DNA from 3 places in the Actinopolyspora sp. BKK2 genome. Region 2 is predicted to be linked to each of the others. Evidence: riboswitches for the same ligand, from Rfam matches in the RefSeq annotation. Region 2 holds a riboswitch; each other region holds the start of a gene.
What was found. A riboswitch is a leader RNA that binds a small molecule or an ion and turns the genes downstream of it on or off. The one in region 2 is predicted to bind glycine.
Positions count from the first base shown of each region.

Region 1: it holds a riboswitch for glycine, as region 2 does, so the genes downstream of both, gcvH (glycine cleavage system protein GcvH) here and gcvT (glycine cleavage system aminomethyltransferase GcvT) in region 2, are expected to answer to the same signal.
Region 3: it holds a riboswitch for glycine, as region 2 does, so the genes downstream of both, gcvP (aminomethyl-transferring glycine dehydrogenase) here and gcvT (glycine cleavage system aminomethyltransferase GcvT) in region 2, are expected to answer to the same signal.

Region 1 covers NZ_JAANTE010000008.1:72,025-75,294, reverse strand. The annotation lists gene G9Q41_RS16640 (SSI family serine proteinase inhibitor) at 1-42, shown strand, start outside; gene G9Q41_RS16635 (L-serine ammonia-lyase) at 178-1,533, opposite strand; gene gcvH (glycine cleavage system protein GcvH) at 1,628-1,999, opposite strand; glycine riboswitch at 2,229-2,342, opposite strand; gene G9Q41_RS16625 (helix-turn-helix domain-containing protein) at 2,528-3,270, shown strand, end outside.
Region 2 covers NZ_JAANTE010000003.1:301,432-304,701, forward strand. The annotation lists gene G9Q41_RS08255 (TetR family transcriptional regulator) at 388-1,029, shown strand; glycine riboswitch at 1,248-1,386, shown strand; glycine riboswitch at 1,387-1,495, shown strand; gene gcvT (glycine cleavage system aminomethyltransferase GcvT) at 1,530-2,633, shown strand; gene glyA (serine hydroxymethyltransferase) at 2,684-3,270, shown strand, end outside.
Region 3 covers NZ_JAANTE010000003.1:85,093-88,362, forward strand. The annotation lists gene gcvP (aminomethyl-transferring glycine dehydrogenase) at 1-1,710, opposite strand, end outside; glycine riboswitch at 1,896-1,998, opposite strand; gene G9Q41_RS07365 (MerR family transcriptional regulator) at 2,125-2,697, opposite strand; gene G9Q41_RS07370 (bifunctional nuclease family protein) at 3,005-3,270, opposite strand, start outside.

The DNA.
Region 1 (3,270 bases), on a different contig from region 2:
TGTGAGATGAAGGCCTACACCGGAGCGGTGTTCAACTTCTGAGGGAAACCGCGACACGGCCCGGTATTCACGGGGTGGTCGCCCGGCGGTGCCGGGGACGAGGGCTCCCGCTCCTGCCGGGAGGAGCGGGAGACCCCGCACCGCACGTCGGGCATCGGCGCGGCGGCCGCTCCCGCGTCAGCACTCGATGACGTTGACGGCCAGACCGCCCCGCGCCGTCTCCTTGTACTTGTCCTTCATGTCGTCGCCGGTGTCGCGCATCGTCTTGATGACCTTGTCCAGCGAGACGAAGTGACTGCCGTCCCCGCGCAGCGCCATCCGCGCGGCCGTGATGGCCTTGACCGAGGCGACGGCGTTGCGCTCGATGCACGGGATCTGCACCAGACCGCCGATCGGATCGCAGGTGAGCCCGAGGTTGTGCTCCATCGCGATCTCGGCGGCGTTCTCCACCTGCTCCGGAGTTCCACCCAGCACCTCGGCCAGCCCGGCCGCCGCCATCGAGCACGCCGAGCCGACCTCGCCCTGGCAGCCCACCTCGGCGCCGGAGATGGAGGCGTTCTCCTTGAACAGCACCCCCACGGCCCCGGCCGCCAGCAGGAAGCGAACCACCCCGGAACCGTCCGCCCCGGGCAGGAACCGCATGTAGTAGTGCAGCACTGCGGGGACGATGCCCGCCGCACCGTTGGTGGGGGCCGTCACCACTCGACCACCGGCGGCGTTCTCCTCGTTGACGGCGAGCGCGTACACCGTCACCCACTCCATCGGGTCGTCGGAGTCGGCGAGCTTGGCGCGGAGCTCGGCGGCGCGGCGCTCGACGCGCAGTCCGCCGGGCAGGCTGCCCGTGCTGTTGCACCCGTTGTGCACGCACTCGCGCATGACGTGCCAGATGTCGAGCAGCTCCTCCGAGACCCGCCGCTCGTCGCGCCAGGAGAGCTCGTTGGCCAGCATGAGCCCGCTGACCGTCCTGCCCGTCTCGGCGCACCGCCGCAGGAGCTCGGCCCCGGTGCGGAACGGGTGGGCGACTTCGGTGGTGTCCTGCTTGACCCTGTCCGCGCCCGCGGCCTGCTCGTCGAGGACGAAACCACCGCCGACCGAGTAGTACACCGCCGTGCACAGCTCGGTCCCGTCGGAGTCCGCGGCGCTGAAACGCATCCCGTTGGGATGCACGGGCAGCGACTGCCCGCGATGCATCACGAGGTCGCTGTCGGAATCGAATCGAATCTCGTGGGAACCGTCCAGCAGCAACCGGCCGGTCGAGCGGATCTCGTCCACCCGTCCGGAGACGGCGGTCGGGTCGACCACTTCCGGGTGATGCCCCTCCAGACCGAGCAGTACCGCCTTGGGACTGCCGTGCCCGTGCCCGGTCGCGCCGAGCGAGCCGAACAGCTCGGCCCGCACGTGCGCGACGCCGGGCAGCAGGCCCTCGGCGCGCAGCCGCGCGGCGAAGCGCGCGGCAGCGCGCATCGGACCGACGGTGTGCGAACTGGACGGACCGATCCCCACCGAGAAAAGATCGAAGACACTGATCGCCATTGATCGTCTCTTCTTCACGCGTCGAGTCGGTGTTCAGGTGTGGCGAGCCCCTGCGGAACCGCGGGGCTCGCCGCGACGGTCGTGAACCGGGCCGTCACTCACCGGTGAGCTCGGCGTACTGCGCCGAGTCCAGCAGCTTGCCGTACTCGGTGACCCGCATCTCCAGCAGCCAGCCCTCGCCGAAGGGGTCGGCGTTGACCTGGGCCGGGTCGTCGATCACGGCTTCGTTGACCGCCGTGACCTCGCCGGTGGCCGGCGCGTAGAGGTCGCTGACCGACTTGGTCGATTCCAGCTCACCGCAGGCTTCGCCGAACGTGATCTGCTTGCCGACCTCGGGCAGGTCCACGTAGACGATGTCACCGAGCGCGTTGGCGGCATACGGCGTGACGCCGACGCGCACGACGTCGTCGCGCTCGGCGAGCCACTCGTGCTCCTCTGTGTACTTGAGGTCCGTGGGCAGGCTCATGGGGAGGCTCCATCACTGTCGTTTGGACACGGTCTCCGGCAGCCCGGAGGACTGCCGTGGCGCGATCACGGTCGCGCCCGGTGCCCATCCTCTCCGAGGATCACCGGGAATACCGCGTCCGCGTACCTGGCGGCCTCCCCCTCTGTTGCGGAACCTGAGAGCTTCACCGCGCCGTCGCGGTTTGCACCGTGGGTGCGCCGACCGGCTGGGCGGCGCTTTCCAGAGCTGCCTCGATCGGACGGTACGGCTGCCTGAGAGTTTGCGGGGAGTCTTGCTCCTTCGGCGCCCGGGCGCGGCGATCGCGAGGACCGCTCACCTGCCGGGACTCTCCCGCCCGATGTCGTGGGCCGGTATGCGATTGTCGCTGTGGTCGGCAACGATAACCCGGCGGATGACGGTGTCCAACCCCAACCCCGAATACCGGGACGCGCCACACCGCGCGGTGTGAGCCGATCCACTCCCCGGCGGGGCTCTCCGCCGAATCCGCGCGGCGGATCCCGCCGCGGGCACGACTGCGAGGAGCCGGTGATGGTCGACGTCCAGGGGCTGGTCGAGCGAGCGGGCCCCGCGCTGCTGCGTCCGGTGTCGACTCCGGAGAGCACCGGCGGGGTCGGGGACGTGGTGATAGCCGAGCCGAGCGAGAGCAGCGTGGCGGGCACCTCCGACGTGGTGCTCGGCGTGGGGCTCACGCACGAGCGGCAGGCCGTTGAGCTGCTGCGGGATTGCGGGGAGCGCGACGCGGCCGCCGTGCTGCTCAAACCCCCGCTGTCCACCGCCAGCGAGGTGGCCGCCGAGGCGCGGCGGCAGGGGGTGGCCCTGATCGAGGTGCGGGAGGGCGCGGCCTGGGCGCAGCTGGTCTGGCTGCTGCGCGCGGCCCTCGCCGACGCCGAGAGCGCGGCGGACTCCTCGGACAGGGGCGGTTCGGCCAGTTTGGGGGACCTGTTCCGCCTGTCCGATGCCGTGGCCGAGGTGATCGACGCCCCCGTGACCATCGAGGACGCGCACTCGCAGGTGCTGGCCTACTCGGCGCGACAGGAGCTGACCGACCCCGCCCGCGTCTCCACGATCATGGGGCGCAGGCAGCCCGAGGACGTGCTGGCCAAGTTCAGGGCCAGGGGGACGTTCCGCCAGCTGACCAGGGGAAGTTCCGCGATCTACGTCCCCGAGCAGCCCGACGGGACGCTGCCCAGGCTGGTCGTGCCCATCCGCATGGGCGGGGAGCTGCTCGGGTCCATGTGGGCCGTGGTTCCCGGGGAGGTCTCCGAGCAGCG
Region 2 (3,270 bases):
CGATCTCCTTCGCGCACCAGGAGCCGCTGCCGCTCGCGGCACGCGCCGCTGCGGGCGACAGCTTAACTAACGTTGTTAGTTTTGCAGGAGCCTACAACGGAACCGCGAGTTTGAACAGGGCCGCGCGCACGGACGAACACCTCGTGAACGCTTCGAGCGCGCACGCCCGCCGCAGCCGGGAGGTGCGCCCCGGGCGCGCGGAACCCGGCACGTCCGCCGAGGCCCGATATGACACATTGAAGCCGCGAACCCGCTCCCACGCGCTCACCGGTGAACCCCGGGACACCCCGAGCGGCGCGCGGCCGAGGCCGAGCGACCGAACCCCCGGACGGAGGCGAGCCGAACGCGCCGGACATCAACGCGGACATCGAGACCCCGGAGGTAACAGTGCCCAGACCGAGCACTCCCCTGCTCTCGATGGGACGCATCCGCGAGTGCGCTCTGGAGATCATCGACGAGGCCGGCCTGGAGGCCCTGTCCATGCGAAAGCTGGCCGAACGCCTGGGAGTGCGGGCCGCCTCGCTGTACAACTACGTCCCCAACAAGGACGAACTGTTGCAGGACATCGCCAATTCGGTGATGGACGAGGTGGACGTGTCCGGGTTCGACACGGACTGGGTCACCGGACTGATGGTGTGGGCGCGCTCCTACCGGGCAGCGCTGGCCGAGCACCCCAACCTGGTTCCGCTGCTCGCCTCCGGGCCCGCGCGCAGGGAGGCGGCCCTGCGACGTGCCGACGCCGTGCACGGCGGCCTGGTCAACGCGGGGTGGCCGCAGCGGTACGCCACGATGATCGGCGCCTCGGTCAAGTACCTGGTCATCGGAGGAGCCATGGGCTCCTTCGCGGGTGGCTTCCCCGCGGACGCGGAACTGTACGAGGAGCGCTTCCCCAACCTGGAACGGGCGCACCTGCTCCCCCGGCGCGCCGCCGAGATCGACAACGCCAGTTTCGAGCTGGCCCTGCAGGCCTTCGTGGAAGGACTGCGCAGCAGGCACGCCGAACTCGCGGGAGACTCCGGGCAGTCCTGACGAGCCCCGCCGGGACCTCGCCGACCCGGGCCCGGCTCGCGCGGCGGCGCGAGCTCCCGCTGCTCCCTCGTGCCGGGACTTGCCGACGGAGGTGAGGATGATCTCCCCGCCCGGAGGGCAGGGATTCGCGGCTGATCGGACGAGGATCACCCCTCGGTGTGCTTGACTCGACACCGGGGGCTCCGTAGCGTCCTGCTCACAACCGAACAGTGCGCCGATGACGTCATGCGGGAGAGACTCCGCAAGCGGCTCGCGGCAACGCTGCCCGGCCACGGCAATGGCCTCAACGTGCACGCGGAGCGCCGAAGGAGCAATACTCCCCGATAAACTCTCAGGCCCAATCACCGCATGGCAACAGGCGATCACGGAGGAAAGCAGGGGCGGGAGCCCCTCGCCCACGGTGCAAGCCGCCACGGCACGAGCCACGACGCGGCGAAACTCTCAGGCCAATGACTCCGGGGAGACGCCTAGCAGGCGCCGTCCGGGAGGAGTCACACATCATGTCACCACCACGTCAGACACCACTGCACGACGTGCACCGACAGCTGGGGGCGAGTTTCACCGAGTTCGCCGGCTGGGAGATGCCGCTACGCTACGCCGGGGACATCGTCGAGCACAACGCCGTGCGCAACGCGGCCGGGCTGTTCGACCTCACGCACATGGGCGAGCTCAGGCTCAGCGGACCGCAGGCCGCCGAGGCGCTGGACCACGCGCTGGTTGCCAACGCCTCCGGACTCAAGGTCGGGCGCGCACGCTACACGATGATCTGCGACGACAACGGCGGCGTGCTGGACGACCTGATCTTCTACCGCACCGCTGACCAGGAGTTCCTCGTGGTGGCCAACGCTGCCAACGCGGAGGTGGTCTCGGCCGAGCTCGCCGAGCGGGTGCGTTCCTTCGACACCGAGTACACCGACGTCTCCACCGAGTACGCGCTGATCGCGGTGCAGGGCCCCGCAGCCGCGGAGATCCTGGCGCCGCTGACCGACACCGATCTCGGCCAGGTCCGGTACTTCGCCGGCTACCCGAGCCGTGTGGCCAACTGTGACATTTTGCTCGCCCGTACCGGCTATACCGGCGAAGACGGTTTCGAGCTGTTCACATCGACCGCGGACGCCGCTACGGTTTGGCACGCGCTCAGCGAGTCGGGCGCACCGCACGGGCTGCAACCCGCGGGCCTGGCGTGTCGGGACACCCTGCGGCTGGAAGCGGGCATGCCGCTGCACGGACACGAGTTGTCCCCCGAGCTGACTCCGTTCCACGCGAACCTGGGGCGAGTGGTTCGGCTGGACAAGTCGGCGGACTTCGTCGGTCGCGCGGCGCTCGCGGCGGCCGCCGAACAACCACCACGGAGGACTCTGGTGGGGCTGCGCGGGACAGGTCGTCGCGCGCCGCGGCACGGTTACACCGTGCTGGACAGCGATGGCGCCGAGACCGGTGTCGTGACCAGCGGAGCACCGTCGCCCACGCTGGGACACCCGATCGCGATGGCCTATGTGGACCGGGTCAACGCCGAGCCGGGTACCGAACTGCAGGTGGACATCCGCGGAAAGGCCGCGCCCGTGGAGGTCGTGGAAACCCCCTTCTACAACCGAAACCGCTGAACGCGGCCGACCGAGTCCACCGGTAATCACAAACACGGAGGTAATTGATCATGCCGTCAGGCGATCTGTTCAACGAGCGACTCGCCTCGGTCGATCCCGAGGTGGCCAATGCGGTCGATGCCGAGCTGCATCGCCAGCAGAACACGCTGGAGATGATCGCCTCGGAGAACTTCGCACCGCAGTCGGTGCTGGAGGCTCAGGGGTCGGTGCTGACCAACAAGTACGCCGAGGGGTACCCGGGCAAGCGCTACTACGGTGGCTGCGAGCACGTCGACGTCGTCGAACAACTGGCCATCGACAGGGTCAAGGACCTCTTCGGGGCCGCCTACGCCAACGTCCAACCGCACTCGGGTGCCCAGGCCAACTCGGCGGCCATGTTCGCGCTGCTCAACCCGGGTGACACCATCCTGGGCCTCGATCTGGCCAACGGTGGGCACCTCACCCACGGGATGCGGATCAATTTCTCGGGCAAGCTCTACAACGTGGTCCCCTACCACGTCCGCGAGGACGACAACCTCATCGACATGGATGAGGTCGCCCGCCTGGCCAGGGAGAACAAGCCGCAGCTGATCATCGCCGGCTGGTCCGCCTACCCGCGTCAGCTGGACTTCAAGCGTTTCAGGGAGATCGCCGACGA
Region 3 (3,270 bases), 220 kb from region 2:
CACCGCGTCGTAGCCGGTGATCTCGGCCAGCCAGTCCTGCAGGTCCTCCACCACCCGGAGCAGCCCGGCGGCGTCCTCGGCCGGGGCGAACGGGTGCAGCTCGGCTATGGAGGGCCAGGTGATCGGTTCCATCTCGGCGGCGGCGTTGAGCTTCATCGTGCAGGAGCCGAGCGGGATCATGCTCCGGTCCAGGGCCACGTCGGAGTCCGACAGCCTGCGCAGGTAGCGCAGCAGGGCCGTCTCCGAGCGGTGGCGGTGGAACACCGGGTGGGTCATGTAGTCGCTCTCGCGCAGCAGTCCCTCGGGCAGTGCGCGGCCGACTTCCGCGTCCAGCTCGTCCACCGGGGTGCGCTCGCCCTCCTCGAGCCCGAAGGCCCGCCAGACCAGCGCGAGACGGTCCCTGGTGGTGGTCTCGTCACAGGTGATGCCGACGTGATCGGCGTCGACCCTGCGCAGGTTCACCCCGTTGCGGCGCGCGGCGGCCACGATCTCGTCGGCGCGGCCGGGCACGCGGGTGAGCACCGTGTCGAAGAACTCGTCGTGGCAGACCCGCACCCCGCCGCGCCGCAGCTGCTCGGCCAGGACGGTGGCCATCCGGTGCGTGCGGGTGGCGATCGAACGCAGCCCCGCGGGACCGTGGTAAACGGCGTACATCGAGGCGACCACCGCGAGCAGCACCTGAGCCGTGCAGATGTTGCTGGTGGCCTTCTCCCTGCGGATGTGCTGCTCCCTGGTCTGCAGCGCGAGCCGGTAGGCCTGGTTGCCATCGGCGTCCACGCTCACCCCGACCAGTCGGCCGGGCAGCTGCCGCTCCACTCCCTTGCGCACGGCCATGTAGCCGGCGTGGGGGCCTCCGAAGCCCATCGGGACCCCGAAGCGCTGGGTCGTGCCGACCACCACGTCGGCGCCCATCTCGCCCGGGGCGCGCAGCATGGTCAGCGCCAGCAGGTCCGCCGAGACCACGGCCATGCCGCCGCGCCGGTGGATCTCGGCGATGACCTCCTCGTGGTCGCGGACCGCTCCGGACGCTCCCGGGTAGGCCAGCAACGCGCCGAAGAAGTCACCCTCGGGCAACCCCTCGACCCCCCGGGAGAGATCCGCCCGCACGATCTCGATGCCCAGCGGCTCGGCGCGGGTCTCGATCACCGACAGCGTCTGCGGGAAGGCGTCGTCGTCCACCACGAACCGCGGGGACTTGGCGCGCCCGGCCCGGCGGATCAGGGTCATGCCCTCGGCCGCTGCCGTGGACTCGTCCAGCATCGAGGCGTTCGAGACCGGGACCCCGGTGAGGTCGGCCACCATCGTCTGGAAGTTCAGCAGCGCTTCGAGACGTCCTTGGGATATCTCGGGCTGGTAGGGGGTGTAGGCCGTGTACCAGGCGGGGTTCTCCAGTACGTTGCGGCGGATGACGGGGGGCGTCACGGTGGCGTGGTAGCCGAGCCCGATCATCTCGACATGGGGCGTGTTGCGGCTGGCCAGCTCGCCCAGCTCGTCCAGCGACTCGGCTTCGGTTGCAGGCTCCGGCAACCTGAGCTGCGAGTCGCGCTCGCGAATGCCGGCGGGAACCGCGTGTTCGCCGAGCTCTTCGAGGGAACCGACTCCCACCACGTCGAGCATGCTGGCCAGCTCGGCGGGCATCGGGCCGACGTGACGTTCTGCGAACGGGGTCCCGTGCTCCAGAGCGGCCAACGGTATACGGTCGTCGGTCATCGCCAAAACCTCACTCATCGCGGGCATCTCGGACAGGGCAGACAGCACGCGGTACGGACGTGCTGGCCTCCCCCTCTGTCAATGCCCGCGAAGCGGACGCCTGAGAGCTTCGCCCTGCGAATCGGGCTTGCACCGTCGGCGGGGTTCGCCACGACACTGTGGCAAAGCCCTCTTTCCAGAGGCATCTCGCCCGTACGGTCCCAATGGCCTGAGAGGTTGTCGGGGAGGGTTTGCTCCTTCGGCGCCACTCCGAGATCGCTTCGGAGTGGTCTCTCCCGCACGGGGTCGGCGACGGATGCGAGCGTACCTCATCTCGTGCCGTTCAGGAATTGTCCGAGACCACGGAAGGGCTCTCGTTTCCCACGATACGGTCTCCCGAACGGTCGAAACAGTACTGAGCGGTCGAAACAGCGCTCAGGAGCTCTCCGGTTGACGGGTTCGCCGCCTCCGGGACAACTCGTCCTCGTCCGCAGCGGACTCCTCGGAGCCGTCGGCCCGCTCCGCCGGGAAATCGCTTATCGTGCCGCTTATCTCGCGCATGGCCCCGCTGACCGCGATCCCGAAGACGCCCTGTCCGCCGCGGAGCAGATCGACGACGTCCTCGGCCGAAGTGCACTCGTAGACGGTGGTGCCGTCGCTGAACAGCGTGACCCCGGCCAGGTCGCGCACTCCCCTGCTGCGCAGGTGGTCAACGGCTGTCCGGATGTTGTGCAGCGAGACCCCCGCGTCCAGCAACCGCTTGACGATCTTCAGGACCAGAATGTCCTTGAACGAGTAGAGCCGCTGCGAACCGGACCCCTCGGCCAGCCTGATCGAGGGCCCCACGAGGTCCGTGCGTGCCCAGTAGTCCAACTGCCTGTACGTGATGCCCGCGATCTGGCACGCCGCACGACCGCGGTAGCCGACCAACTCGTCCGGCAACGCGGCGTCCGGAAAAAGTTCGCCTCGTTCCTCGTCCGTCTCGAACCATGGTGCGTTCTCGACCACGCGCGCCTCCCCTCGGCCGCTGCACTGGCGGCTACTCGATCAGGAGGAGGCGAAACAACCTCCCTCGGCCCCGGAACCAGGCTTGTCGTAGCCCCCGCCCGCTTTAGAACACCGCGCGCACGACCACCGCGTGTCCTTCGACGGTAGGCCTGCCGGTAAACGCGGTCAACGCGACGCGCGGGAACGGCTCTGCGCTCGAAGGAGCGCCCACGACAACCGCTCCGGAACCACTCCTCCACGAATGGCCGGTCACACGGCGACTCGTTCCACCGACCGCCGCCGTGTCCGACCTCGTCGAGCTTTCCCGTCAGGTATCCGCTCCGCGGAAGTCCTCGGGGGAGACCGAGTCCAGGAATTCCTTGAACTTCTCGACCTCGTCCTCCTGCTCGTCGGGAATCAACAGCCCGGCCTCGTCGAGCACGGACTGCTCGGCGTGGATCGGAACTCCCGTACGCAGCGCCAGCGCAACGGAGTCACTCGGCCGCGCCGAGACCCGCACGTCCCCGTCGAAGACCAGCTCCGCGTAGAACGTCCCCTCCTGAAGATCGGTGACCCGCACCTGCTCCAGCTCCC